DNA from 4 places in the Tumebacillus amylolyticus genome. Region 1 is predicted to be linked to each of the others. Evidence: predicted binding sites of a transcription regulator. Region 1 holds the regulator's gene; each other region holds the start of a gene.

Evidence for each region. Region 1 encodes LexA, which represses DNA repair genes until DNA is damaged. Its sites were predicted from a motif close to CGAACATATGTTCG; they were not measured.
Region 2: a site for LexA is predicted at 5,574-5,587, ahead of JJB07_RS11370 (YolD-like family protein). Genes of this name have one in related genera too.
Region 3: a site for LexA is predicted at 3,731-3,744, ahead of JJB07_RS15160 (DNA polymerase IV). Genes of this name have one in related genera too.
Region 4: a site for LexA is predicted at 4,084-4,097, ahead of JJB07_RS00150 (WYL domain-containing protein). Genes of this name have one in related genera too.

Annotation. Positions count from the first base shown of each region.
Region 1 covers NZ_JAEQNB010000006.1:187,075-194,575, forward strand. Annotated here, with positions in the region: gene JJB07_RS18610 (sugar ABC transporter substrate-binding protein) at 1-417, shown strand, start outside; gene JJB07_RS18615 (carbohydrate ABC transporter permease) at 430-1,386, shown strand; gene JJB07_RS18620 (carbohydrate ABC transporter permease) at 1,400-2,275, shown strand; gene JJB07_RS18625 (serine hydrolase domain-containing protein) at 2,272-3,339, shown strand; gene nagA (N-acetylglucosamine-6-phosphate deacetylase) at 3,339-4,481, shown strand; gene lexA (transcriptional repressor LexA) at 4,615-5,241, opposite strand; gene JJB07_RS18640 (LysM peptidoglycan-binding domain-containing protein) at 5,493-6,668, shown strand; gene JJB07_RS18645 (glycosyl hydrolase family 18 protein) at 6,701-7,501, shown strand, end outside.
Region 2 covers NZ_JAEQNB010000003.1:274,017-281,517, forward strand. Annotated here, with positions in the region: gene corA (magnesium/cobalt transporter CorA) at 1-509, shown strand, start outside; gene JJB07_RS11335 (hypothetical protein) at 580-954, opposite strand; gene nifU (Fe-S cluster assembly scaffold protein NifU) at 1,031-1,453, opposite strand; gene nifS (cysteine desulfurase NifS) at 1,496-2,680, opposite strand; gene JJB07_RS11350 (RrF2 family transcriptional regulator) at 2,729-3,172, opposite strand; gene JJB07_RS11355 (hypothetical protein) at 3,394-3,681, opposite strand; gene JJB07_RS11360 (DUF72 domain-containing protein) at 3,712-4,569, opposite strand; gene JJB07_RS11365 (DUF2225 domain-containing protein) at 4,693-5,430, opposite strand; gene JJB07_RS11370 (YolD-like family protein) at 5,615-5,929, shown strand; gene JJB07_RS11375 (WD40/YVTN/BNR-like repeat-containing protein) at 6,014-7,423, opposite strand.
Region 3 covers NZ_JAEQNB010000004.1:443,836-451,336, forward strand. Annotated here, with positions in the region: gene trpA (tryptophan synthase subunit alpha) at 1-428, shown strand, start outside; gene JJB07_RS15145 (prephenate dehydrogenase) at 475-1,587, shown strand; gene aroA (3-phosphoshikimate 1-carboxyvinyltransferase) at 1,623-2,906, shown strand; gene JJB07_RS15155 (hypothetical protein) at 3,151-3,678, shown strand; gene JJB07_RS15160 (DNA polymerase IV) at 3,803-5,050, shown strand; gene JJB07_RS15165 (hypothetical protein) at 5,358-5,537, opposite strand; gene miaB (tRNA (N6-isopentenyl adenosine(37)-C2)-methylthiotransferase MiaB) at 5,670-7,145, shown strand; gene JJB07_RS15175 (YlbF/YmcA family competence regulator) at 7,142-7,501, shown strand, end outside.
Region 4 covers NZ_JAEQNB010000001.1:25,162-32,662, reverse strand. Annotated here, with positions in the region: gene JJB07_RS00175 (P-loop domain-containing protein) at 1-840, opposite strand, end outside; gene JJB07_RS24460 (single-stranded DNA-binding protein) at 1,452-2,183, opposite strand; gene ychF (redox-regulated ATPase YchF) at 2,262-3,362, opposite strand; gene JJB07_RS00155 (DUF3892 domain-containing protein) at 3,481-3,744, opposite strand; gene JJB07_RS00150 (WYL domain-containing protein) at 3,803-4,048, opposite strand; gene JJB07_RS00145 (molybdopterin-containing oxidoreductase family protein) at 4,259-6,283, opposite strand; gene JJB07_RS00140 (DUF951 domain-containing protein) at 6,283-6,486, opposite strand; gene JJB07_RS00135 (mechanosensitive ion channel family protein) at 6,511-7,455, opposite strand; gene JJB07_RS00130 (putative Se/S carrier protein) at 7,489-7,501, opposite strand, start outside.

The DNA.
Region 1 (7,501 bases):
AACATGAAAAACTTCATGGTGGCCGCGTACCCGACGGGCTCCGGCAAGCCGGTTACGATCGGCGGCGTCGGCGGTTGGATGATGTTCCACCAAGACGATGCAGGCAAGAAAAAAGTCATCGCCGACCTCATGAAGCAACTGACCTCGACCGAACAGCAAGTCGTTACGGCGAAAAACTACAGTGTCTTCCCGTCCCGCAAGTCGGCGGCCGACCAAAACCCGTTTGCCGACAACCCGCAAATGCAACAAGCGCAAAAACTCACCGAAACTGCGGTGATGATGCCGAAACAAGCTGATTGGAAGAAGATCGACGAAGCGATCCAGTCCCAGCTTCAACTGGTTCTCAACGGGGAGAAATCTCCGGAGGATGCCATGAAGGAAGCGAAAAAGACAGCCGACGAACTGCTCTCGAAATAGGGAGGTACAACTGTGAGTTCCCCGCAAGCAACTGAAGAGTTAACAAAGACCCAACTCGATGCAAAAGCGACCCCTCCGGCCATCCGCCGGAAGTCGCTTTTGCGCGAGATGTGGAAACAACGAGCCGCTTATCTGTTCCTGTTACCGAAAGGAATTTTGTTCACAGCCTTTGTCCTCATCCCGGTAATCTGGGCGTTCGTGCTTGCGTTCCAAGAGTACGGCGTGTTCGGCAGCGAGTGGGTCGGGTTCAAAAACTTCAAGTCTGTCGCAGACAGCGAGGCATTCCGAACCGCACTGTGGAACACCTTGAAGTACACGGTGGTCACCGTACCGCTGCAAGTGTTGATCGCCTTGGTGTTGGCGACCTTGATCTCCCCGCTCGGGCGTCGGGCGCAGAGCTTTTTCCGCGGGGCGTTCTACCTGCCGACGGTCACCTCGATGGTTATTATCGCGATGGTCTGGCGGTGGGTGTACAACTACCGCTATGGATTGTTCAACTATGTGCTCGGCTTCCTCGGAGTTCCTGCCCAAGACTGGCTCAACCAGTCCAACACGGCACTCTGGGCGCTGATCATCATGAGCGTGCTGATCCCGCCGGGCGTGGGCGTCATCATGTACTTGGCGGCGATGGACTCCATTCCGGACTCCTTGTATGAAGCGGCCAAGATCGACGGTGCAAGCGAAGTACAACGCTGGTGGCGAATTACGGTGCCGCTGCTCAAACCGACGACGCTGTATCTGACCATGTTGTCCCTGATTGGTTCCTTCCAAGTGTTCACGCAGATTCTGCTCATGACGGGCGGAGGCCCGGGACATGCCACAGAGACGTTGGTGTCGTTGATTTACAAGACGGCGTTCCGCGATCTGGAGTTTGGACTGGCTTCTGCACAAGCGATTGTGCTGTTCGTGATCACGTTGATCTTCGGCATCGCCCAATACTGGCTGATGTACCGCAAAGCGGAAGACTAGGAGGGGGAGCGACATGCAGATCAAACATTCACCTATGAAATGGCTGACGTACTTCGTGCTCTTCGTCTGGGCGATCATCTCCTTGCTTCCGCTGTATTGGGTGTTCTCCACGGCGTTGCAATTGCCGAACTACGTGGAAGCCGATCCACCGAAGCTCATCCCGATGGGGATCGTGGAGTTTTTCACGCATCCGGAGAACCGCAGTCTGATCCTCCATGACACGTTTGCCGGGTTCCAGCAATTGTTCCAAAGCACCAACATCTGGCGGTGGTTCTTCAACTCCGCGTACATCGCCGTCGTGGTGACGGTGGGGATTCTCGTGCTCGACACGATGGCTGGTTATGCACTGGCGAAAAAGGAATTCCCCGGTCGCAAGCTGTTTTTCTGGTTGATCGTCGGGACGATGATGATTCCCGGTCAGATCACGCTGGTTCCGCTGTTTATCATGGTTCAGAACTTGGGTCTGATGAACACGCACTGGGCGCTGATCTTGCCCGACCTCAGCATGGTGTTTGGCGTGTTCCTCATGCGCCAATACATGCTCTCGATTCCGTCTGATCTGCTCGAAGCCGCCAAGATCGACGGCGCCTCGGAGTGGAAAACGTTCTGGACGATCGTCGTGCCGCTTGCCAAACCGGCGCTGGCGACGCTTGGCATCTTCACCTTCATGAATGTCTGGAACTCGTTCCTCTGGCCGATCATCGTGCTCAACGATGCGGACCTCTACACGCTGCCGGTCGGATTGAAGACGTTGCAAGACCAGAACCTGGCGATCTTCAAGCTGCTGATGAGCGGCGCGGCAGTGGCGGCCGTTCCGATGATCGTCGTGTTCGTCGCGTTCCAACGTCACTTCATCAAGGGCTTGACACTGGGCGGCGTGAAGGAATGAGATCGCGCGTTCTCGATGTGGTGGAGCAAGGCTTGGCAGACAGTCTCTTCGCAGGAGCCGTCGTACATGTCAGCCGCGTAACCTCAGAAGGTTGCGAGGTTCTCGTGGAGGCGGCTCGCGGATATGCCGAGGTCACTCCACGGCGGAGGCCGATGACGGTCGATGCCGTTTTTGACATCGCGTCGTTGACCAAGGTCATCGCGACGCTTCCTGCCGTGTTGCGCTCCGTGCAAGAGGGGCGGTTGGAAGTAGACCGCCCGGTGTTGCCGGGGCACGGAATATCTGTACATCATCTGCTCACCCACACCTCGGGGCTTCCAGCATGGAAGCCCTTCTATTTATGGAGGCAGGGGAAAGCGGACTATCGCACGCGGATCGAGGCCGAGACTTTGGTGTACGAACCAGGGACTCGGGCCCTCTACTCCGATCTCGGCATGATCTTGCTCGGCTTCGTGTTGGAGGACATCTGGCAGAAACCGCTCGAGGATATCGCTCGCGAACAAGCGTTTGGAGTTCTGGGAATGGTAGACACAGGCTATCATCCAGCGGGAAAAAATGTCGTTGCCACTGAAGTGGGGAACGCCATCGAACGGACGATGTGCCGAGACTATGCGACAGACGCGGAGATCGAACGGTTCCCATGGCGGGCACAGACGATTTGCGGAGCGGTGAACGATGGCAATTGCCACTATGGACTGAGCGGAGTCAGCGGTCACGCCGGGTTGTTCTCAACGGTGGCGGACGTGGCCCGTTACGCGCAAATGTGGGCGGCAGGCGGGCGAGGGTTCCTCACGCCGGAGCTTGTGCAGTTGGCAACGACAAATCACACGGCAGGTTTGGGGCTGTCGAGAGGACTTGGCTGGGAGATGGGTGTCTGGGCAGGTGAGACATTTTTGCCGCATGTTTTCGGTCATACAGGGTTTACGGGTACGGCTGTCTGGGTAGATCCGGTGTCGGGTCTGGTGGTTGTCTCGTTGACCAATCGCTTGCATCCAACTCCGTCCGATCTCGCGGTTTGGCGGCGGAACCTGCATGCAGCCGTTTTTTCTGAGGAGGACTATTAATGAAGAAACACATCTTGCAAGGCCGAGCGCTGATCGAAGGGAAGTTCCACGACGATCAAGTGCTGGTCTGCGAAGACGGACGATTCACGTATGTCGGGCCGCTGCGTGACGGAGACGTGCCGGATGCCGTGTATGAGACGGGGATTCTCGTGCCGGGGTATCTGGACTTGCATGTGCATGGGGTGCATGGGTCGGACGTGATGGATGGAAGTTTGGAGGCTTTGGAGACGATCTCGCGAGGCTTGGCGACGTATGGCGTCACCGGGTTTCTCGCGACGACTTTGACCGGGGACTTGGAGCATCTCCTCAGCGTGCTCCGCACGTGTGCAGAATTTGCTCGTCGTGAACCGGTTGGGGCATCCTTGCTCGGGGTTCACTTGGAAGGGCCGTGGATCAACCTGCGTTACAAAGGCGCGCAAAACGAATCGCATGTCATTCGCCCGTTGTTGCGCGATGCACAGCGGCTGGTGGAAGCGGGGCAGGGGTTGCTGAAACTGGTGACTCTTGCGCCTGAACATCCGGAGGCGGCTGAGGTGATTGCGTACCTGAGCGAACAAGGCGTGCGGGTCTCCGTAGGACACTCCGATGCGACGTTCGATGAAGTAACAAGTGCGATGGCACACGGACTCCAACATGTGACGCACTGCTGCAATGCGATGCGCGGCTTGCATCATCGCGAGCCCGGCGTGGTCGGGGCCGCTCTGTACCATGATGACTTGACGACAGAGTTGATTGCGGACGGGGTACACGTGCATCCGGCGGTGATGAACATTCTCTACAAAGTCAAAGGACAAGAACGTCTCGTGCTGGTCAGTGACGGCATGCGTGCCGTCGGGATGGCGGACGGTGAATATGACCTTGGCGGACAGAATGTGTACATGGTCGGAGGTGAAGCCCGCTTGGTGGACGGAACATTGGCGGGCAGCACGTTGACACTCGATCGTGCGGTGCGCAACATGGTTGAACTCGGGCACGCTCCGCTGGAGAAAGCTGTGGCGATGGCTTCCACCACGCCTGCGGCGGTCCTTGGTTTGCAAGGGCGCAAAGGGGCACTCGCAGTTGGATACGACGCGGACTTTGTGTGGCTGGATGAGGCACGGCAAGCTCGAGCGACGTACATCGCAGGAGAACTTCGGGCGTAAAGAATAGCATCAGAAAAGGGGATTGTACGAGGTGTAGAGGAGAGGAACGCACCTCGGGAAAAGAACGGCCCTGTCGGCAAAGGCGACAGGGTCGTTTTTTCACGTATAGAGGGTAGTCGGGCGTAGGATGTGCTTAGTCGATGTGGCGGAAGATGCCGACGACTTTGCCCAAGATGGTGACGTTGTTGTAGCGCATCGGTTGAAGCGAGGGGTTCTCCGGTTGGAGGCGGATGTGATCGGCTTCCTTATAGAAGCGTTTGACGGTCGCTTCATCGTCTTCGGTCATTGCGACGACGATTTCACCGTTGTTTGCCGTCGCCTGTTGACGGACGATCACGAGGTCGCCGTCGAAGATCCCGGCGTCGATCATCGAATCTCCCGAGACATTCAGCAGGAACACGGACGAATCGCCGACGAACGAAGTCGGCAGCGGGAAGTAGTCCTCAACGTTCTCAATCGCAGTGATCGGCTGACCCGCTGTGACTTTCCCGATGATCGGAGCCATGACGGTCGAGTATTCGAAACGGCCGCTCTCTGTGTCTGCTTCCAGATCGAGCACTTCAATCGCGCGCGGTTTGGTGGGGTCGCGGCGGATCAGGCCTTTCTGCTCCAGACGAGCCAGATGTCCGTGTACAGTAGAACTCGAAGCCAAGCCGACCGCTTCGCCGATCTCCCGGACAGACGGCGGATATCCCTTGGCCCGCACTTCGTTCTTGATGAAATCCATGATTTCCTGTTGACGCTTAGACAGCTTCAGCATTGGCAGAACAACTCCTCATATCCAGTCGTGATGTATATCAATGGGAAAATATGTTCGATGTTAGTTTATAGCAGAAATTATACCACACACTGGTACTAGATACAAACATGAGTTCTTGTTTTTTCTTGACAAGAACAGATAGACGTCATTATGATAGAAACAGAACATATGTTCTTGTTCTTGGACGGCTTTCACATCGACCATCGCCTGCATAGGATAGTGTCGACAGAACACCAAGAACGGGGGTACGGATGATGGAGGGAACACGGGTCACCTTTGTCGTCGTCAAGGCAGGAGAGACATTGGATGATCTTGCAGCGCGCTATGGATGTACGGCGGAGGAGTTGCGCCGGCTCAACCCCGGAATGCAAGGGTTCGCGCAGGGCGACGTCGTGAAAGTCATGACGAGAGCGTGGGACCCTCGAGAACCGAAAGCCGGTCAGCAGTTTGTGCTGGGCTTTCATGCAGGGCCGATGGGCGTGAGTTTACCGGGCAGCCAGAACTCGTTTCATCAGCATGCCGGGCTCTTGTCGGCGATTGCGCCGTATTGGTTTGATCTGAACCTCGGCGCTGCCGGACAAATCAAGTCTCGCGTGACACCGGCGACGATCCGAACGTTGATCGGAGATGCACACGGGCGGGGTGTGAAGGTCTTGGCGTCCCTTCACAACACCGAAAAGCGGCCCGGAGCGTCGCGCACGCAGGTCTTGCACAGTGCCATCACGGCCAACCGGGCGATTTTGATCCGAAACATCCTGCACACGGTCGAAGAGTATGGTTTTGATGGTGTGAACCTCGACTTTGAACGTTTGAAACCGGGGGATACGGCGAATTACACGTCCTTCGTTCGCGAGTTGGCGGCACGTCTGCATGAGCAGGGGAAACTTCTCGTCGTCTGTGTGTTGGGCGATGCGCATCACCAGCCGTTTTCGATGGACTTCGACTATCCGGGTTTGGCGACGAGCGTCGACTATCTCGGGATTATGACCTACGACGAGCACAAAGCCAACCAAGGCACACCCGGCCCGGTCGCATCGATTCCCTGGGTGGAGCGTACGGTGCGGTTGGCGATCGACACGGGTGTCCCGTCTCGCAAGATCTTGTTAGGCATCGCGGCGTACGGCTATGACTGGACGGACAATCGTCCGGGCGCGCGGGCCCTGTCTTTTGAAGCGGTGCAACGTCTGCGCCGTCAACACAACGCGACCGCTCAGTTTCATCCCTCGTACCGCGTGCCGCATTTCGACTATACAGACGGGCGTGGGGAACTGCATCATGTCTGGTATGAGGACGCTCGCAGTCTGTCGCTGAAGCTCGACCTCGTGCGCAGGTTTCACCTTGGCGGTATCCTGCACTGGCGACTTGGATTGGAGGACCCGGCGTCATGGGGTCCGATCCGCGCGAAGTTGTCTCCCATTCAAAAGTAAATTCACGTACGTGGAACGGAGATCAAGAGGAGGTGGGGGTCATATCCACGACGCAGTTGCACTACGTGATCGTACGGGAGGGTGACACACTGTCATCTATCGCAAATCGTTATCGAACGACGACGGCGACCATCGCCCGGCTGAATCAGCTGTCCTTGGACACGGTGCTGACCCCCGGCCGAATCTTGCAAGTGCCAAAGCCCAAAGCTGTGGCCGAGCCGCCTGTGAAAGCGTCCCCAGTTCAACGGCCACGCATCCCGCGCTTTGCGTTTGCCGCCTATACAGCGGCAGAGGGTGTCTATCCCGGAAGTGAGCGGGCTTTGGTCAAGACCGGGGCAGACGGTTTGAGCGGAATCTTCCCACTTTGGTTCCAAGTCGCGCCGGATGAACCGTGGCGGTTGCAGTCTTACGCGGGAGAAGCACAGATTGAATCGGTGTTGCGCACAGCTCGTGAGCGCGGGGTGCAGGTGATCGCGACGCTGACCAACCTCTACTATCCTTCCGATGTCAATGCCCGACAGACCATTCACCAAGCGATGACCGTCTATCGAAAACACTTGCTGGAAGCGGTCGAGTACACGTATGCACGATATGGGCTGGATGGCATCTGGCTCGATTGGGTCGACGTGGAGGAGAGCGATCGGGAGCACTTGGCGGAGTGGGTGGAGGAGTTGGCCGGACTCTGCCGGCTGCGCGGGTGGACATTGGTCGTCAACGTACCGATGATGCCGACAACGCACGGCGTGCCCCATACCGGAGCGTACGATTTGTTGCGAATCGGGCGAGCGGCCGACTTGGTGGCGTTGCTGCTGAACACAGAGCATCGCTTGCAG
Region 2 (7,501 bases), on a different contig from region 1:
CCCTGTACCAAATTGAGGAGCACTTGGACAACATCGAAGAGAACACCCGCAATCAGAAGATTCGGCAGTTGATGAACCAAGTGTTTGACATCCGCGCCGACTTGTTGCAATTGCGACGGACGGTCGTGCCGATGCGCGACTTGCTGTACCGCATCTTGCACGGGGAGCCGATCGAGGAACTTCGCAAGCAGAAAGCCTATCTGACCGACGTGTACGACCACCTGCTGCGACTCGCCGAGTTGATCGACTCCAACCGCGAGATGACGGCCGACCTGCGGGACTCGTACATCTCGCTTACGTCGAGCCGACAGAACGCCGTGATGGTCGTCATGACGGTCGTGACCACGATCTTCATGCCGCTGACGTTGATCGTCGGCATCTACGGGATGAACTTTGACAACATGCCGGAGTTGCACACGAAGTACGGGTATTTCGTGGTGCTTGGGGTGATGGCTTTCCTTGCGGTATGGATGACGTATTGGTTCAAGCGCAAGGGCTGGTTCGACTGACATCTTATACTAATGATAAAAAAAGCCTCTGATCGCATCGTGCGGTCAGAGGCTCTTTTTGCTGCAAGTGTTACAGCATGCGTTTTTGCGCGAACATGAAATCGGTGAGGGTGTCTTTGAGTTGAGCGAGTTTCTCGTTTTCCTTTTTCAGCGCTTTGTAGAGATGCTTGTTCTTGCCGACGCCGAGTTTTTCCAGATCGGTGCCGGTTTCCGACCAGCGTTGCGCTTGTTTCCTCAGCTTCGACATCTCGCGTTGGTTCTCGATGACCGAGTGTTGCAACGCCGTGTGAATCTGTTGAATTTGGTCGGTGGAGAGTTTCAGTGTCCACGTGTCGTCCTCATCGCTGACCCGCGTGATCTGCAGGTCGACGACGTACTCGCGCTTGCCGTCCGGAAGCAGGGGGTTGACCCAAACTTCCTCGTCTTTTTTGATTTCGTCCGACATTCCAGTCACTCCTTGTAAAAAACTCCCTCCGGCTTGGAGGGAGTTTTGAGGTCGTACTATCATTCAACCTGCGATCTTACTCTTCGTCCCAGTCTTCGAAGTCTTCTTCGTTGAGGCCGAGGTTTTTGCCGGATTTCTTTTGGTAGTCGAGCAGAGCCGCTTTGAGAGCTTCTTCTGCGAGGACGGAGCAGTGCATTTTGACCGGCGGCAGGCCGTCGAGTGCGTCTGCAATCGCTTTGTTGGTCAGGGAGAGCGCTTCGTCGATCGACTTGCCTTTGATCATTTCGGTGGACATCGACGAAGTTGCAATCGCCGCGCCGCAGCCGAAGGTCTTGAAGGTAACGTCTTCGATGACGTTGGTGGAATCGTTGATTTTCAGGTACATCTTCATGATGTCGCCGCACTTCATGTTGCCAACTTCGCCGACGCCGGAAGCGTCTTCGATTTCACCCACGTTGCGCGGGTTGGTGAAATGGTCGAGTACTTTATCAGTGTACATAGGGAGAGTCCTCCTTAGGATTGTGGGTTCTATTGTTTCTTCTTACGCGATCGGGAGGCCTTTTTGGAAACGCTCCCAGACAGGAGACATCGCGCGAAGTCTTTCTGCGATCGGTTGCAGTTCACGGATGATGTAGTCGATGTCATCTTCGGTGGTCGATTTGCCCAGCGACAGACGCAGCGAGCCGTGTGCGGTGGTGTGGGTCAGGCCCATCGCCATCAGCACGTGAGACGGATCGAGCGAGCCGGAGGTGCAAGCGGAACCGGAGGATGCCGCCATGCCTTTCATGTCGCAGGTCAACAGCAACGCTTCGCCTTCGATGTACTCGATGGAGACGTTGACGTTGTGCGGCAGACGACCTTCGCGCGGACCGTTCAGACGGGTTTCTTCGATGTTTGCGAGAACGCCGTCGATCAGTTTGTCACGAAGTTTGGAGAGTCGAGCCGACTCTTGCTCCATTTCAGCAACTGCGAGTTCAATCGCAACCGAGAGACCGATGATGTTTGCGATGTTCTCGGTGCCCGGACGCAGTTTGCGCTCTTGGCCGCCACCAAAATACAGCGGCTGGGTGCGAACGCCGCGGCGCATGTACAGTACGCCGATGCCCTTCGGGCCGTAGAGTTTGTGACCGGACAGCGCGAGGAAATCGCAGTTGATCTTGGTCACGTCTACCGGGATCTTGCCGACAGATTGTACAGCGTCGGTGTGGAAGAGAATTTTCTTCTCACGGCAGATCGCGCCGATTTCTTCGACCGGCATGATCGTGCCGACTTCGTTGTTCGCGTGCATGACAGACACGAAGATGGTGTCGTCGCGCAGGGCGTTTTTGAAGTCTTCTACCGAGATGCGGCCGACTTCGTCAACCGGGAGATAGGTAACTTCAAAGCCTTCCTTTTCCAGTGCTTTGAAAGCGTCGAGAACCGCGTGATGCTCCACAGAAGTGGTGATCAAGTGGTTGCCTTTTTTCTTGTTCGCGCGCGCGCCGCCGAGGATGGCAATATTGTCTGCCTCGGTGCCGGAGCCCACGAAGATGATCTCACGCGGGTCTGCGTTGATCGCCTTTGCGACTTTCTCACGGGCTTCTTCCATCATTTTGCGGACCGGACGGCCGAATTGGTGGATGGAAGACGGGTTCCCGAAGTTTTCGCGGAGGACTTTCACCATCGCTTCGATGACTTCCTCACGAACCGGGGTAGTAGCTGCGTGGTCAAGATAGATGCTGCGCACTTCTGGTCATCTCCTTCTGGACAGGGGGTACATGTCGTGTTGTTTGTATTATGTGCTCTCAGAGTAGAGCTTGGAGCTTTTGTTGACGATGTCGTGCAACGTGATGTCGTCGAGATAATCGACGATCGTGTCGCGCAGTTTCTCCCAGACGATCTTCGTGGCACAATGCTCGGTTTTGGAACAGCAGAGAGTCGGATTCTCCTCCTCTGCGTGCAAGCATTCCACCGGTGCAATCTCGCCTTCGAGGACTTTGACGACCTCTCCGACTTGAATCTCCGCCGGGGGACGGCTGAGCTTGTAGCCGCCGCGAGCGCCGCGTACACTCGTTACTAGTCCTGCGCGACGCAGTTCAACGAAGATCTGCTCCAGGTATTGTTCGGGAATGTCTTCGGCAGCCGCGATTGCCTTGATGGGAATCGGGCCCGATTCGGCCTTTTGCGCCAAGTAGGTCAAAGCCATCATTCCGTAGTGCCCGCGCGAGGATAACTTCATGTGTACGCACCTCCTTCTGGGACACCGCACATCTCCCACTCGCACTCAGAGTTTAATCTTGACTGAACGAGTCAGGATTATGTGCAAAAGAGAATCAGGAGCCCGATGGAATCCTGATTGTTTTGGTCACCTTTATTATAGCCATGGGAAACTTCCGATGTCAAGAGCATCCAATGTGTGCTGTCTTGCATTTGTCAAGAGGTTGATGAGTTATTTTCAAACTATTCCGCACAATTTTTCGGTTCAACGGGCGTGGTGTGTTTCATTTTCGGACGGTTGTCGATGATCACCGGAGCGGCGACCGCCTGCGGAGCGTCGACTCGGTTTTCGTACCGCTGCAATTTTTCAACGGCCGGTTGAGCCAGCGTTTCAATTTCGTGCTGAACGATGCGGGCGAGATCGAAGCGACCGGAGGATTCGCAAAACTTGCCGACTTCCCACAGGTTGTTGTAGCGATCCATCTCTTCACGGCTGAACAGGCCGCGCACTTGCACACTGATCGGTCTCATAGTCAGGTACGTCCTCCTCTAGAGTGACAGTTAAAAAAGCTCCAGTTGGTTCCCCGGCAGCTCGGCGCGTTCAAACGGCTGTCCGAGCAACTCCATCATATCAAATGCATTGCGAACTGCGAAGTTGGAATGGTTGTTGTTCCATAATAAATGCACTTGCTCCGCTTCTCGGCTCAAGTTTTGGACCTGCGGAATCCACTCGGCCAATTCTTGGCGGCTGTAGTGGTACTTGAAGCGCTCTCCGGCGTGCTTGGCTCCTTTTAGATACCACGTATCGGTGTTGCGTCCATGAAAGCGCACGAGGGCAAGTTTGGGATCGGTGACGACGGGGAGAGTCGGGATGCAGGCGTCGCCCACTTGCGGTTCGTCCACGATGGTGTTGACGAACTTTTCCTTTTTCAAAAACTCCAGCGTGCGGTCGCGAATTTCTTCGTCGTACCAAGAACGATGGCGAAATTCAACGGCCACCGTCAAATCGTGAAAAAACTCGCGACACCAGCGCAGATAGTCGACGTTTTCACGGTTGAGGGTAAACCACGGCGGCAGTTGGAGGAGCAAGGCGGTCAATTTGCCCGCGTCCACCATCGGTTGAATGGCCTGACGATAGGCGGGCGCAAATTGTTTGCGGTCTCCTGCGGAGAGATGTCGTTCGTGTCCGGTCATGCCTTTGAAGATCTTCATATTGAAGCGAAATTGATCCGGCGTCTGGGCGGCCCATCGCTCGACGTAGGCGGGGTTTGGGATCGCGTAAAAACTCGAATCCACTTCGACCAAAGGAAAATACTTCGCATAATAGGGCAATCGCTCCGAAGCTTTCACGCCGCGCGGGTAAAAATCCTCATGATCTCCCCACGCGCAAGTTCCGCATAAAATTGTGCTTGCGCTCACCGAACCCACCTCCAGACACCATCCTGCCGTTCCAAACTCTCCCTGTCAAGACCTATCGAAACGAAAAAACGTCCTGTTCGCTTGAACTTTGCTTCTGCCCGTTCGCTCCCGTTTTGTCGTCGATTAGGCGTTTGCGACCTTGGCATGCCCTTGGCTTTCCGACTCTTCGCCGTCTTCGTTGATTTCCTTGAGCCCTTTGTTCTCGCGGTCTTCGCGGAGGATTGCCCATTGGTTGCGGGCGAGTTTGACGTACTTTTGGGCGGCGTTGCGGTCTTGGATGACTTGGTTGAAGTAGAGCACCGCCAATTTGTCATCGCCCAAGCGACGAGCCAGTTCCCCGATCAAGTACGGCATCTTGCCCTCGTCGTCCAAGCGCGAATCATGTTCGTAGCAATCAATATAGAAGTCAAGGGCATTCTGCATAAACCGCCGCTCGTTCTCACGGTCTCCCGATTCGCGGTACAACCAAGCCAGATGCAAACAAAGCCCGCCAATCGTCCGCGACGGCTCCCCGACGAACTGCGCGCAAAAAATCGCCAATTTAAACGAAGTAATCCCCTGCTTCAACGTCCTCACGCCGGTCAGATCGCGCGTCGCCCAACGGGTTGCCACTTCATCCACATAGCTCTGCCGACGCAACGAAGTAACCTTCGGCTGTGTCTTCTCCAAAAATGAGAACCCGCACGTCGAACACACGTTGATCAAATAATGAACAGGGTTAGGACCTCCGTACCTTGCAAAAAAATCACCTTGCGTTTCCACTATTTTAACTGCCCGAGTCAGGACTTTTTTCGTATTATAGGTCTCCTCGCACAGCGGACACCGTACTTTTCGATCATACAAACCCTCTACAGTCGTCAATCTGTCCTACCCCATTTCACCGTTTTCTAGGTCTATATCCTTATACTCGCATGATATGCAGAAAACGACAATATACTGTTTTCGTTGACAACGAACTGGAGCAAAATTCTCTGTTGATATTCGGCAAGAGATGGGGTAAGATAAGAACAAACGTTCGTATGAAATTACGCAAGGGAGCGATTGTATGAATCGTGGAAACAAACTTTGGGAAGGCCACCGCATGATCCTGCCTGAGCACCGCGCCCGCATGCTTCAACACGAAGTCGAGTCTTATGTCGTCCCGGTCTTGCACGAAGACGCCAGCGAAGACATCGAGTACCGCGTTCAAGAAGCGATGATCCGCCGCCAACTCCTCACGATCGTTGTTGGCGAACAGGACGGCGAGCACACCGTTGAGGGACGGATCGTCTCCTACCGCACGGAGACGCGCAGCCTCCAAATTCACAACGAATGGGGTCGCTTCCAAATTCCGATCCAGAACATCGTTCGCGTCCTGTAAGTCAGCCTGACAACCCGTTGGAACGTCCCGTTCCCAACTCACATACGTGAAGCTCCACCGGGACACGAGCCCGGTGGAGCTTTTTCATTGCTTTTTCCAGACAAGCTTTGGGCCGAATGCGAGGTAGAGTTCCTGCTGCGGCCCCACGGCGAAGTCGGTCAGGAGCCCGTCGTCTGGCATCTGTTGTTTCGTCCAGACGGCGTCCTCTTCCAGACTTCGCGTGTACAGTTGATTGTGGGAGAGCGCGTAGAGCCGGTTCCTTGTATACGATACGCGCTCGACGTACGACCTGTTCTCCGGATTGAGAAATGTCTTGATGCCGTCCGGCGTGGGCAGGTAGAATTCCGTTTCCTTGGCGGTGACCACCTGACCCCCGTTTTTTTGCAAAAAGCGTCCGGGGACTTTCTCCCACGTTCCGCCTCTGAGCCGTGCGATGCCCGTTGCTTCTACATAGAGAGTGCCGTCTGCGTCGAAAACCGCCTGTCGTGCGGTGCCTTGCACGTCGAGAGGATGCCAGGTGCGACCTTCGTCCTTGGAGAATTGGACCCCTTCGTCTGTGAGCAGCACGATTTGCGACTGGTACGAATCGGCGCTTTGCAGTTGATTTTTTCGCGTGCCCTGCCAAACTGTGCTCCACGTCTGTCCTTCGTCGTTCGACCGCCAGAGCTCGCGGGTTCCAACTCCATAGAGTTGATGGGAGCCCTGCCACCAGAAGCGGCGCACAATACCGGGCAAGCGGATGTCGTGCCAATGCTCTCCCCGATCTTGGGAAAGCTTCGCAAACGGCTTGAGCTGTTCGGCGGGGTCCGGATAGCCCCAAGCCACCATCGTCGCTTTTTCGTCCGGTGCCAACTCCACGCCGTAGATCGACCAGTGCTTCTCTCCTTCGGCTCCAAGCAATGGCCGATCCCCAACGTAGAGGCCTCCGCCCGTAATGTCTTTGCGATAGACGGTGAGTGAGCGCTTGTCCCTGAGGAAGACATGGACTTGCAGGGGCCGACCTTTCGAATCGCTGCCCAGTACGGCAAGTCTTGCTTGATTGGCTTCCCCGATTTCCAACCGATAGTGATAACCGAACGAAACCCCTTCACTTGGACGAAGCTGCGCTTCCGTTTTCGCTCGTTTCCACGCTTCGGGGCTGTCGATGGCGTTCCTGTTGTCGAGGTAGCGGTCCTCCCCTTTCGTTTCGCGCACGGCTTTGATCTCGCCGTCCTCCACGGTGAGACGCAGATGGTCCGTCGTGCCCGGCACGCCGAATTCTTCATGCCAGAGCCTGCGTCTGCCCTCCTCCCCGCTTTCTCGCTCCATCGGAAAGTCCCCGCTCATCGCCGTCGCAAGCTTTGCCTTCGGATTCCAATCCACCGCCCGCTTCATGCCGATCTCAAGAGCCTGTTGCAACGTCAACGGCTTTTTTACAGCGCCGGCCCCGGCGTTTGGCGTGTACAGGGTGAGCAGGCAAAGCCCGACACAAACTGCTCGTCTCCAACCCTTCATCCTCTCTTGCCTCCCTCCACGCGCTTGTACTACAATAACCATGACCGAAAGGAGTCCTGTCCACCATGAAGAAATCGA
Region 3 (7,501 bases), on a different contig from region 1:
AAGCGCTGGCCGCTGCAGCGAAAAACGGCGTCGACCTCGTTCCGCTCGTCGCGCCGACGTCGCAACAACGCATCTCCAAACTCTGTGCCCAAGGCCAAGGCTTCATTTATTGCGTGGCGGCGCTTGGCGTAACGGGTGTCCGCGAGACGGTGAACGAGGATTTGCCGCAGATCGTGGCGAATGTAAAGCAACATACGAATCTGCCGGTAGCGGTCGGATTTGGCGTCGGGAGCCCGGAGCAGGCGGAGATCATCGGCCGTTATGCGGACGGTGTGATCGTCGGCAGTGCGCTGGTGAAGCGTGTCGGCCCGATTGCAGAAGCGCTGGCGGCGGGTGACAGCGAACTCGTGGAAGTGAAAAAACGCGAACTGGTCGATTTCGCCGCTTCGCTGAAAGCGCCGCTCCGCCAAAGCGGGGCCAAGGTCTAGTCTCATGCGGCCCGCGGTGGAGAGAGCTCGAACGGAAGGGACCGAGTTGTTTGGCAAGGCTGTGATCATCGGATGCGGGTTGATTGGCGGCTCTCTGGCGCTCGCTTTGCGGGAGAACGGAGCGGTGCGCCAACTTGCGGCCGTCGATTCCAACCCGTCCTCGTGCGAACTTGCGGTGCAACTCGGAGTTGTAGACGCGGCCTACGAAGACTTGCGTGACGCGGTCGTCGACGCCGATCTGATCGTATTCGCCGCTCCGGTGCGCCAGACGTGCGAACTGCTGTCCGAATTGTCCACCTTGCCTTTGAAAAAAGGCTGCATCGTCACCGACGTTTGCAGCACCAAGGCGGAAGTATGCGCCAAAGCGGCACGTCTGTTGCCGCCGGGGGTACACTTTATCGGGGGGCACCCGATGGCAGGTTCGGAGAAGTCCGGAGTCAGGGCGGCCAACGCAAGGCTGTTCGAGAACGCCGTCTACGTGTTGACGCCGCCGGACGGAACGGACGAAGGCGCTTTTTCCAAACTGGCGGCGGCGATCGAATCGGTGAAGGCGCAAGTGTTGGTGCTTCAACCCGCTTTGCATGACCGTGTGGTGGCGGCGATCTCGCATGTGCCGCACATCATCGCGGCGCAGTTGGTCGATCAGGTGATGCGTCTCTCCGGACATCCGGAGCACGGCGGGCTGTACACCAAGCTCGCGGCGGGCGGTTTTCGTGACGTGACGCGCATCGCGTCGGGCAATGCCGCGATGTGGCGCGACATCGTCTTGAGCAATCGCGATGTGATCCGCGACCTGTTGTTGGATTGGCAAAGCGGCGTGGCGGACCTGCTGGATAAGTTGGGAGAGAGTGAGGGGCTTGGGCTTCAGAGCTTCTTCCATGAAGCGGCGGAGTTTCGCGATGCGCTTCCGACCAAACTGCGCGGGGCGGTGCGCTCCGTGTATGAGATTTCCATCGACGCGGCCGACGAGCCGGGTCTGATTGGGAAAGTGGCGACGCTGATGGGCATCCACGGTATTAACTTGAACGGCGTCGGCCTGATTGAAAGCCGCGAAGAAGACAACGGGCAAGTCTTGCTCTCCTACCGCAGCAAGCGGGACATGGAGCAGGGGGCGCACGTCCTGTTGATCAACGGTTTTCAGGTGTATTTCCGCGATTAGTTCAAGTCGTTTTTCAGAGAGAGAGGTAGTTGGACATGGACAAACAAATCCAACCCGTGACCACGTTGTCCGGCATCGTGACGGTGCCGGGCGACAAATCGATCTCCCACCGGGCGGTGATGTTCGGCGCGCTGGCAGACGGCGTGACGCGCGTCACCGGCTTTTTGCCGGGAGCAGACTGTCTGAGCACAGTGGATTGCTTCCGCAAGCTGGGCGTTCAGATCGAGCAACATTCGGCGACCGAGCTGTCCGTACACGGTGTGGGCCTCAACGGTTTGCAAGAACCGACCGACGTGCTGGATGTCGGCAACTCGGGCACGACGGCGCGTCTCATGCTGGGCATTTTGGCGGGACAACCCTTCCATTGCACCGTGACGGGCGATGCGTCGATTCGCAAGCGTCCGATGGGGCGCGTCGCAACGCCTCTGCGTGAGATGGGCGCTATCATCGACGGTCGGGACGGCGGTCGACTGGCTCCGTTGTCTGTGCGCGGAGGCGGGTTGAAATCGTTCAAGTATGAGTCTCCGGTTGCGAGTGCCCAAGTCAAGTCGGGCATTCTGCTGGCGGGTCTGTTTGCGGAAGGGGAGACCGGTGTCCGCGAACCGGAGCCGTCCCGCGACCATACGGAGCGCATGTTGCAAGCGTTTGGCGTGGAAGTGAGTCAGCGCGAGGGATTCATTACGGTACAGGGCGGTTCGCGTCTGACGGCGACCGATATCCACGTGCCGGGCGACATCTCGTCGGCGGCGTTCTTGCTGGTGGCGGCGTCGATCGTGCCGGGTTCCGACGTGACGATTCGCGGCGTGGGTCTCAATCCGACCCGTACCGGGATTCTCGATGTGCTGCTCGACATGGGAGCGCAAATCGAAGTGCTCAACGAGCGTCTCGAAGGCGGCGAACCGATCGGCGACCTGCGCGTGCGCGGCAGTCAATTGCGGGCGACCACGGTACGCGGGGAGATCATCCCGCGCTTGATCGACGAAGTGCCGGTTCTGGCGGTGGCGGCGACGCAAGCGGAGGGCGTGACGGAGATTCGGGACGCAGCGGAGCTGAAAGTCAAGGAATCGAACCGCATCGCGACCACGGCGAACGAACTGCGCAAGTTCGGCGCTGACGTCGAGGAATTGGAAGACGGTCTGCGCATTCGCGGCGGCGCGAAACTTCGTGGCGGGGCTGTTATCGAGACGCACCACGACCACCGGATCGCGATGTCGATGGCAGTGGCGGCTCTGGTAGCAGACGGTGCTGCCACGATCCGCGATTGGGAAGCGGTGGACGTTTCCTTCCCGGGATTCGCGGAATTATTGCAAAATCTCTGAAAAGTGTATTGACAACCAGTCTGGGCTTGCATACAATGTAGTTGTAAGCTTTAGTTCTGGTTTCTCTCCACTCCTATCATACTTAGCCTGACCGGGGGACGTCCTGGTCAGGCACTTTTTTGTTTGTAAGCGTTTTCTGAAAAGGGTTACATCGAGGAAGCACGAACCTCACAAAAAACTTAGGCGTCTACCTCGTCCCCGTGCCGAATAGGATATATGGACGTGGACAAAGGGGGATCGCCCAGTGAGCATGTGGAAGTTGTTGCTTCGCGCAGGTACGGCACAGGTCGTCATCGTCCTGTTTATCTTAATAAAAGTCTTGCTGGTTCCGTTTCTGGTATGGCGCTTCCTCGGCACGTCTTACGGCGCGATGATCACGCTCGACGTGGCGACGATCGTCTGCGGAACGGGTGCGGCGTTGTCGATGGGGATGCTTGGCTACGAGCAAGCGCGCGGGTTCCGTCGCGAGCGGCGGTTCCGCGAGGCGTTCTGGCACATGCTGTGCATCCACGGGCCGGCGTTCGCTTTTTTGCTGTATAAATTCTCACACGGAACGACATGGGACACTCATCTGCTTTTGATCCTCTCCGGTTGGGTGTCGATGTTCTCGCATCCGATGAATCTCGTGGGCTTTTACGGGCCTTGGGTGGACGGAGCGGCGCTGGTGGCGATGGCAGGTCTGTACCTGCTCGGCGTCTTCATCTATCACGATGAACAGCGTCAGATCCCGCCGAAGGGGTTGCCGATTCGGTTTAAACGTGTAGGTTCTTGAAATAAAGCAGGCTGTTGCAGATCGTTGCAACAGCTTTTTTTTGCTTGCATAAAGAACATCCGTTCGCATATAATGAAGACAATACTACAGGAACGCACGTTCTCCTTTTAATGGGGGTAAGTATATGTCACGGTATGGTTTAACGGATAAGCGGCAAATTTTGCTGGTGGATATGAACTCTTTTTACGCGAGCGTCGAGCAGGCGCAGAATCCAGGCTGGCGGGGCAAGCCGGTCGTAATCTGCGGAGACCCGGAGCGACGCAGCGGCATCGTGCTCGCGGCGAGTCGCGAAGCGAAGGCGTTTGGGATCAAGACGGTCGATCCTGTCTGGGAAGTGCGGCAGAAGTGCCCGCAAGCGATCCTCGTGCGACCTCGCATGGAGACGTACATCGAAGTGTCTATGCACATCATGGAGATCGCCAAGCGATTTACGCCGCAGGTGGAGGTATTCTCCATCGACGAGTTGTTTCTCGATGTGACGGGGACGGAGAAGCTCTGGGGAGGTCCGTGGGAAGTGGCGCGCAAGTTCCGCGAGTTGGTGCGGGAGGAGACGGGCGTGGTCTGCTCGGTCGGCATCTCGTACAACAAGCTCTGCGCCAAGGTCTGCTGCGACACGATGGCCAAGAAAGCACCGGAAGGCATCCACGAATGGACGTCGGAGCACATCGAACCGGAGATGCACCGTCTGCCTGTGCGTGAGCTGTTCGGCGTCGGTTCTCGGATGGAGAAGCACTTCCACAGCCGAGGCTTGGTGACGATCGGCGACCTGGCGAACTACCCGTTGCATCTCTTGAAGAAACGCTTCGGGATCGTCGGCGAAGTGTACCATCTCTCGGCGAACGGCATCGACTACAGCCCGGTGACGCCGAATACGTTTCGTCAGGATATGAAAGGCTGCGGGCACATGATGACTCTGCCGCGCGACTACGAGTCGGCGGAGGAGGTCGAAGTCGTGCTCTTGGAACTGGCGGAGGAGGTAGGACGCCGTCTGCGTCGGATGCGCAAGCGGGGGCGCACGATCAACATCATGTGCGGGTACAAAGGCTTCATGGGCGGATTCTCCCGCCAGTGGACGATGCCGGACGCAACGTACATGACACGCGACCTCTACGAAGCGGCGCGGAAACTGTTTCACCAGCACTGGGACGGATCGCCGGTGCGCTCGATCGGCGTCTCTGTCGACAACTTGGTGGACGACTCGGTTCAACAACTCGACCTCTTTCGCGACTGGGAGCGAGAGCGACGGCTCGCGTACACGCTTGACAACTTGCAGGACCGTTTCGGCAAGACCGCCGTCATGCGCGCCGCTTCCCTGACTTCGGCAGGTCAGGCGTTGGAGCGGGCGGGGAAGATCGGCGGCCACTATAAGTAAGTGCATGTTTGAAAAAAGAGCTGAATCCACCGTGCGGGGGATTCAGCTTTTCTCATCGTGGATTTCGGTACCGATCTCATTGCGAGCCAGCAAGTAGAGACAACCTAGTAAGCCGACGATCAAAAGCAAGAACGCCAGCGGCTCCCCGCCCATCGTGATCGAGCCTCCTCGGGCACTCAGAATGGTTGTGGAAGAAGCATATGAGGGGAGGGTTGGGCGAAAGTCCGAATAAAAATCAACAAAGTCAGCCAATCTGTACGACAAAAAAGCGGACGACCGGGAGGGATGTCCGCTTTTTGCTATCTTATTAGTAGAAGCACGCCGACGGCAACCCGATCAACCGCCAGTTCATCTGCGCCGTCTCGCTCTGACACGCCTCTGAGCAAGCGTGCGACGGATCGTCCGGCACACACTCCGGGCAGATGCCACGAGCGCAGAGCATGCACTCCACGATGGCCTCCCGTTCGGGGTGGTTGGAACAGGACATGGGCGACACCTCCTTTTTTGTTAGTATGTCCTTGTTCAAAATTTGTCCCCGTCTACCCTGTAGCATTCGCGACTCTCCTTTTGATATAATGGCTTTTAGGCAATTGTTCGAGAAAGGAGAGACACATAACTCATGACCACCTTCCAAAATGAAGGCTTTATCCATATAGATGACCTTGACCAGCACGCCCTCGACGCGCATCGTCCGTCGATGGATGAACGCAACCGCGTGGACTACCGCGCGGTTGCGAAGGACGTAGGTCGGATCGGGGAAGGGAAAAACTACCTGATCCGCACCCACGGTTGCCAGATGAACGAACATGACACCGAGATCATGTCGGGCATGCTCGAAGAGATGGGCTACCGACCGACCACCGTGTTGGAAGACGCCGATTTCGTGCTGTACAACACCTGTGCCGTCCGCGAGAATGCAGAGGACAAAGTTTTCGGCCACATCGGCACGCTGAAACCGATGAAAGCGAAGAACCCGAACCTCATGATCGGCCTCTGCGGTTGCATGGCTCAAGAAGAAGTCGTCCGCGCCAAGATCCAAGAAAAACACCCGCACGTCGATCTCGTATTCGGCACGCACAACTTGCACATGCTCCCGGAACTGATCGAACAAGCCCAACATACCAAGGAAACGATCTTCGAAGTCTGGGACAAGTCTGACGCGACGATTGAAAACCTGCCGAAGATTCGCAAGGACAAAATTCGCGCGTGGGTCAACATCCAGTACGGCTGCAACAAGTTCTGCACCTACTGCATCGTCCCGTTCACCCGCGGTGCCGAGCGTTCCCGCCAACCGGAGGACATCCTCGCCGAACTGCGCGACCTCGCCGCAGAGGGGTACAAGGAAGTCACCCTGCTTGGGCAAAATGTCAACGACTACGGCATCGACCTTGGCAATGTGGACTTTGGCGACCTGCTGGAAATGGCGGCGCAAGTGGAAGGTCTGGAGCGCATCCGCTTCACCACCTCCAACCCGTGGAACTTCACGGACAAAATGATCGACGTCATCGCCAAGTACGACAACATCCCGAATCACATCCAACTGCCGGCGCAATCGGGCTCTTCGCAGACCTTGCGCCGCATGAAGCGCGGCTACACCCGCGAAGACTACTTGGACCTCGTCAACCGCATCAAGACCAAGATTCCGAACGTCTCCATGACCACCGACATCATCGTCGGCTTCCCGGGCGAGACGGAGGAGCAGTTCCAAGAAACGCTCTCGCTGATGGAAACGGTCCGCTACGACGGAGCGTTCATGTTCATCTACTCTCCGCGTGAAGGCACGCCGGCGACTCGTCTGCCGGACGATGTAACCGACGCAGAGAAAAAGGACCGCTTGAAGCGCCTCAACGAACTCCAAGACCGCATTTCGCTGGAGATCAACAAGTCTTTGGAAGGCAAAGTCCTGCGCGTTCTCGTCGAAGGCGAGTCCAAGAACAACCCGGATGTCCTGCAAACCCGCACAGAATCGAACAAAATCGTCCACATCACCGCACCAAAAGAACTGATCGGCCACTTCGTCAACGTCAAAGTCACCGAAGCCAAGACTTGGACGCTCAATGGCGAACTGGTTTCTGAGGAGGTCCCGGCTGTATGAGCACCATCGCACCTGTCATCGAAGAAAAAGCACGCCTGATCGGAGACATGGTCACCCGATCGCTGGAGATGTCGATCTTCAAGCAAGCGGAGCAAGACCTGTCCACCCATTCCGAAGCGCAAGCGTTGATCGGCGAAATTCAGACCAAGCAATCCAACGGCGGTGACGTCGAGGACGTGCTCGACCGTCTCGAAACGCTCGACGTCGTGCGCCGCTTCACCATCGCACAGGAGAACCTCTCCGAAGTGGTCTCCCATGTCACCAAGATCTTGACCGCCACGCTGTCCGACCGTCTCGACATTCTCGCGCCCGAAGCGGAGGGTGGTTGCGGCGGTTGCACGGCAGAGGGATGCGAC
Region 4 (7,501 bases), on a different contig from region 1:
CCATTTTATGAAAGGCGTAATATTGATATTTCGGATCGAACGGCCTTCCTCTGCAGATATTTCCATGGCACTTTGGTCTGTAATCACAAACTCTCGTCCGTCGCCTATGACGTGATTGTAAATCCCCGAATTCAGTGCATCCAGCATCGTGCTTTTCCCCGAATAACCACCGCCGATGATGACCGTTACACCCTGTTTGATTCCCATTCCACGCACACCACAAATTTCAACTTCAAGATCTTCCGGGGATGTAAAAGGCAAGGCACCCTCCAGTGGCCCGCTGTTGTCTTTATTTCTTGGCAAAATACTGCCATTCGCAATAAATGCACAATACTCACTGGATTTCAGCCATTCACGAATCATGTTTTGTTTTTTTACCAACTCAAAGGAAGCACGTAATTCGCTGAGATCAAACTCTGCAATAAACTCCTCCACTTCTTTGGGAAGCATTTTGCAGAGCATTCGCATCGCTTTCCCATTATCCTTGATCGGAAGTTGAACTGTAATCAGTAAGCATAGATACCATGTTCCTGAGCTGAACTCGACAAAGGATGCATTCCGTTGCAACACCACATTGGTTGGACGAAAACAATAAAAAGCACCATTTTCTTGATCAGGACGTGAACGGTTATAAATCAATTCATTTAATGCCTCAATATGACCGACCCATCCTCTTAATGCAAAATCTGAGAGAACAACTCCATCCATACTTTCATCTAAACCGAGACGTTCAAACGGTATTTTTATGGTGATACATGGTTTATCCTGTGTGAGTTTATGCGTCCGTTCAAAGCAAAAGGCAACATCGTTGTTCCAATAGGTTGGGTCACTGATCGTCACCCCTTCTGCTTGATCAAAGTATGAACCTTCATAAATCAGACGGTACGATGACTGTCCGGATTGTAACGAGCGAAAATACTGAGCGAGTCTTTTAATAAAACATCATCCCTTCATGATTGGTAAGCGCTGAATAACGGGTAACGACCCCCGGTTGAAACGATCTCTTACGAAGGGGGTCCTTTATCCTTTGGAATAAGGGATTGACGAAACGAATTCCATGTTGTGTAACTCAAGGTCAATACACATTCCCCCTGATGAAGTTCTTAATCACCCTAAAAAAAAATGACAGCCACTCCGTAAGTGGCTGTCATTGACCGGCAAGAAGGCATACACCTTCCTTTTGCCAAAATATAAAAGCCCTGAGAGTAAATCCTACCCTCAGAGCCAAATGAATTCGTAAAAGGAACAACTACATAGCAAGATGAGGGTAGGACGTATATTTTTTTGTTGTTTTCATTTGTCCTCACCTCATTACGATTTATTTTGAAACAACACAATCGTATCATCAGGTTCATCGATTGTCAAATCAAACCTTACGTACAAAAACAAAAAGACCCCTTGTTACACAAGGGATCTCTCGCATTTCTTGCAATGCTGTTCGTATGACCGCCCTAGAACGGCAGGTCGTCATCCGAGATGTCAATCGGCTTGCCGTCATCGGAGAACGGGTCGTCATTGCGCTTGCCGCCTCCTTGGTTTCCACCGCCGAAGCCTCCGCCTCCCTGGTTTCCACCGCCGAAGCCTCCGCCTCCTTGGTTCCCACCGCCGAAGCCTCCGCCTCCTTGGTTCCCACCGCCGAAGCCTCCGCCTCCTTGGTTTCCACCGCCGAAGCCTCCGCCTCCTTGGTTTCCTCCACCGTAGCCTCCGCCTCCTTGGTTTCCACCGCCGAAGCCTCCGCCTCCTTGGTTTCCACCGCCGAAGCCTCCGCCTCCTTGGTTTCCTCCACCGTAGCCACCACCTTGGTTTCCGCCGCCATAGCTGCCTCCACCGAAGTCGCCGCCTTGGTTACCACCGCCGCCGCCTTCACCGCGGTCCAGGAAGCGAACGCCCTCCGCGACAACTTCTGCGACGCGGACTTTTTGGCCTTCTTTGTTTTCGTAGGAGCGGATCTGCAGACGACCGTCGACGGCTGCCATCCGACCTTTGCGCAGGTATTGCGCGCAGAGTTCAGCTTGCTTCTGCCAGACAACGATGTTGATGAAGTCCGTCTCCCGCTCGCCGTTCTGGTTCGTGCGCGGGCGATCTACCGCCAGCGAGAACTGAGCTACCGCCGTACCGGACGGGGTGTAGCGCAGTTCCGGGTCGGCCGTCAGACGACCGATCAGAATAATGCGGTTCAACATGAAATTCTCCTCCTCGGAAAAAAGTTCGCGCCCACCAGCGGGGCACGTATTGGGCTTGTCGCGTAAGGCGCGAACGGATTACACGTTGAAGCGGAAGTGCATGACGTCGCCGTCGTTGACGACGTACTCTTTGCCCTCAAGTCGAACTTTGCCCGCTTCTTTCGCGGCGTTCATCGAACCGTAGTTCACGAGATCGTCGTATGCGACCGTCTCAGCACGGATGAAGCCTTTTTCAAAGTCGGTGTGGATGACGCCCGCAGCACCCGGTGCTTTCGTGCCTTGCGAAATCGTCCAAGCACGAACTTCTTGCACGCCCGCGGTGAAGTAGGTGATCAGACCGAGCAGCTTGTACGCTTGCTTGATCAGACGGTCGAGACCGGACTCTGCAAGGCCGAGTTCTTCGAGGAACATCTGCTTGTCCTCGCCCTCGAGTTCTGCAATTTCCGATTCCACCTTCGCCGAGATCACGACGACTTCTGCGCCTTCGGTAGCCGCATGTTCGCGAACTTTTTTCACATATTGGTTCTCTTCCGCATTCGCCACTTCGTCTTCGGCGACGTTGGCGACGTAGAGAACCGGCTTGATGGTGAGCAGGTGCAGGTCGCGGACGACCAATTTCTCTTCATCATCGAGCTCGACGGAACGCGCCGGTTTGCCGTTCTCAAACGCATCCTTGAGTCGTTCGAGGACCGAGACTTCGAGAATCGCTTCCTTGACGCCGGCTTTAGCAGACTTGCGGGTGCGGTCGATACGGCGCTCCACCGAATCAAGGTCGGAGAAGATCAGTTCGAGATCGATCGTCTCAATGTCGCTGAGCGGGTCGACTTTGCCGGCAACGTGGGTGATGTTCGAGTCCTCGAAGCAGCGGACCACGTGCGCGATGGCGTTGACTTCGCGGATATGGCCGAGGAATTTGTTGCCCAGACCTTCGCCCTTGGACGCACCGGCAACGAGGCCGGCGATGTCTACGAATTCAAACGCGGTCGGAACGACACGGTTCGGTACCACGATCTCCGTCAGCTTGGTCAGACGCTCGTCCGGAACTTCGACGACCCCCACGTTCGGGTCAATGGTGCAGAACGGATAGTTTGCCGCTTCTGCTCCTGCTTTGGTGATTGCATTAAAAAGAGTGGATTTACCGACGTTCGGCAACCCAACGATCCCTACGGATAAAGCCATTTGGCTAGCACCTCCAAAAATAGTCCACTATCCATTATATCAAAATCCGCTAAGGAAAAAAAACGAATGTTCCACGTGAAAAAAGGGCTCCGCACGGGGCGTGCCGGAACCCTTTTTCTCAGCCCTCCAGATTGTCCTCGTGCATCGCTTGTTCGAAGGACGGCAAGGTGTCGAGATTGCCCCCGGATTCCGGCTGTCCATCGCCGGTGCTGGACTGAATGTACCAATTGCCTTCCTTATCGAGTGCGTCGATGCTGTCAAATTTGCCTTGACGAGCTTCTTGCATCGCATGCTCGATGGAGAGTACGCGCCCGGTGTGGGTCATCACCTCGGCGATGTCTCCGTTCAGGTCTTTGCGGACCGCGATGATCTTCTCGCCCATTTCTGTCCCTCCTGTTGAACCTGCTGTCTAGAGGTAGAATGTGCGGGGAGCGAGTTCTCTATCCGTAGTGCCGTGCAGGGGACGACAGATGAGAGCGCGGAACTTGCAGCGAGACGGCGAGGATCTGTTCGTGTAAAAAAGTGCGGGGTTGGCGTCGCTTGTAGCAATACGCTTGGATTCCGTCGTCGGTGAAGCCTCGGACTTGGACGACGCGCTGGGAGATCTCTCCGTTGCGGTCCATATAGATGAGAGACACGGGGCGGTGCTCTCGGTAGGCAATCTGCAGTTCTTTGTTGGTCATCATGTCGTCACCTCCACTTTTTTTCAACCAAACACTTGCGAACGTTTGTTCTCTGTGGTTATATTATATACGAACACACGTTCTTTATGCCAGTCCATAAAATAAAAAAAGTCCCCCACCCGCTCTGGGCGAGGGAGGACTACACTCTGCGCAAAAGCAGAGACCTGGGAGCCATTTCAAAGATAGAGATTTTTGATTTCGTTTTGCGTCGGCTTAGGCTTTTGCGAGATTCACGAGGCAATCGTACTGCGTCGAGCCGATGCCTAAGTCACTGCGACGGTTGGAGGTCAGGGCGTTGAGCATCGTGCCTTTGATTCCCCACCAACCTTCTTCGATCTTGATCGTGCGCTTGTGTTGGCCGTCTGTGATCTTGATCGTGCCGAGGATTTCGCCCCTGTCATTGTAGACGCGGGCGAGGTCGCCATCGGTCAGGCCCGTCTCTTTGGCGATCAACGGCGAGATTTCCACCAGCGGTTTGTCGGGCATCTTCAACACATGGTAATACTGGCTGTTCAGCGAACGGCGCGGGTGAATCGTCAGCAGATGGTACGGATACTGTTCTGCCCGTGCTCGGTCCCTCAGCGGGCTCTCCACCGACTCCTCGTAGACCGGAATCGGAGAAGCTCCGTCCGCTTCTGCCGTTTTTGAATAGAACTCATACTTTCCACTGGGCGTTGCGAATCTGTAGTCAGCCCATGCTACCGGCTCCTCCCGTGCCGCGAGGATGCCTTTCTCCTGCAACTTCTCACGGGTGATGCCGAAGCGCTCCTCCAGCGGTTTCAAGGCGATGTCCATCCACTCATGGACACTGTCTCCCTCACCGAATTCCTCCACAAATCCCAACTCTCTTGCCAAGCCTTGCAGAATCGCCCAATCGGGCTTGGTGTTCCCACGTGGTTCGACAACGCGATTTACATAGGTCATGTACGGATGCCACATCGAGCTGTACATGATGTCTTCTTCTTCAAAAACGGTCGTGCAAGGCAGGAAGTAGTCCGCAATCATACCCGTGTCATGCAAGAACATATCTAGCACGACGATGCAATCGACCGCTCCGTATGCTTGAAGCGTCTTGCCCGTCTCCGGCAACTGCGCAACGGGATTGGCTCGCGTCACGAACAGCATCTTCACCGGTTCTTCGGTGTCTTGCACAGCCAACATCTCGTCAGCTTCCGTGACTTTCGTGAACGCGCGGTACGCTCTCGGCTTGTCATTGGCCATCAGCGTGTCATAGTCAAACCGATGCACTTGGTTTCCGTACTGCACACCGCCGCCCGGACGCCCGACATTCCCGCTCATCGCAACGAGTGCGTCGATCAAACGAATCGTATTGCCTCCGTTGGAGTAGCGCTGCATGCCAAGTCCGAGAATCGTCGACGTCGCTTGCCCGGAACCGTACCGCTCGGCCAGCCAACGGATGTCATCCGGTTCAATCCCCGTTACATCAGCCGCTCGCTCGACCGTCCATTCCTGACGCAGATAGTCTGCGAAGACTTCGTAGCCAACTGCATGATCGCGTACGAACGATTCCTGCACCAACCCGCGATCCAGCAGATGACGCGCCATCCCCAACGCCAGAGCTCCGTCGGAGCCCGGTCGAGGATGCAGTTGCTTGACTGCCTTGTCACTCAAGTCAGTCAATAACGGGTCGATGATGACCAACTCCGCTCCGCGTTTGAGCGCGGCCTTGAGATAGGGCATCATGTGCATGTTCGTCACCGAGACATTGCGGCCCCAGACGACGATCACATCGGTATTCGCCGCCACGTCATCAGGATGGTTGCTCTTCGCGAAGCCGAAGTCGTATTTCTGCGCTTCCAAGCCCGCCCCCCAACAGATCGAGCCAATCGTGTCTGTGAAACCGCCAAACAGATTGAAAAAGCGCTGTTCGAGCACTTTCAACAAGCCCGACGACCCGTAGTCATAGTGGTGCATGATCGCAGTCGGTCCGTATTGAACGCGGGCGGATTTCATCTTGTCAGCAATCTCGCGGAAGGCTTGCTCCCACGAGATCGGCTGCCAATCACCGTCCACTTTTTTCAGCGGTTCCAGCACGCGCTCGTCGTGATGGTAGCGGTCGACGAGTTTGCGGCCCTTGCCACAGAGGGTTCCTTGCGTAATCGGGTGGTCGGGGTCGCCCTCGACTTTGATCAAGTGCCCGTCCTCGACATGCGCGATCATGCCGCAACAGTCCCAGCAATCGAGCGGGCACGCCGTTTTGATCAACTCGACCGCCATCAGCTTTCCCCTCCCTTGCTGCGCAACACTTTGCGCATGTTGCGCTCAAATTCACGACGCGGGAGCATCACGCTTCTCCCACACTTCACACATTTGATGCGAATGTCCATCCCCAAGCGAAGCAGTTCCCATTCGTTCGTACCGCAGGGATGAGCTTTTTTCATCTGTACGACATCACCCAGTTCAAACTGTTTCCCTTCCATGTCGGGTACCCCTTTGCTCTCGTCTCACGCCTTGCCGGGCTGTTTCTCCGTCTGCGTTTGCTTTTCCGGTTTCTGCTCCTCTTGAGGGCGGCTTGCCGCGTTTTTCTCGCCTTCGCCGTGGAACAGGTTGACTTGCTTCGGGTACGGGATCTCGATGTTTTCCTTCTCAAACGCCACCTTGATCCGTTGGCGCAGCACGCGCCCGACTCCGTAGTGCTCCATCGGTTTGCACTCCACCGTCATCCGCACGACGACTTCGTGGGCACCGAAGTTCTGCACGCCAAGCACCTGCGGATTGCCGGTGATGCGCTCGTCTTCGGCTTGCAACTGTTCGCCTACCTCACGCAAGACGTGGTAGACGTGCTCCAAATTCTCCTCATAGGCGACGGAGACGTCCAACACCGCAAGCGAGTTGGTTTTCGAATAGTTGGTGACCTGCTGAATCTGCGAGTTCGGCAAGATGTGCATCTCGCCTTGGAACGCGCGAATTTTCGTCACGCGCAAACCAACTTCCTCGACGTTGCCGCGGATGTTCACGTTGTTGTTGATCATGACGTTGTCTCCGACGCCGAACTGGTCTTCGAAGATGATGAAGAACCCGGTGATGACGTCCTTCACGAGACTTTGCGCGCCAAAACCGATGGCGAGACCGATCACGCCGGCTCCGGCGATCAGCGAGGTGACGTTGAGCCCCAAGTTGGACAGCACGGTGAGAATCACCATGAAGTACACTACGTAGTGCGTGACGTTCAGGAGCAAAGTGGTCATCGTCTTGCTTCGGCGCTCGTCCATGCGCATCGCACGACCGCTGAAGATCTTCGTGACCGCCGAGTCCGCGAGTTTCATCACAGCTTTGGCGATCAGCAAGATCACCGCTATTTTTAAAACAACCCAGCCGATGTTGATCCAGAACTGGGCGTCGAGCAATTTCTCGATGAACTTGTCATAGACCTGCAGGTAGTAAGCCATACTCCAAACCTCCGGTTTCTCTCTTCTATTCTATCATGCTTGCAGC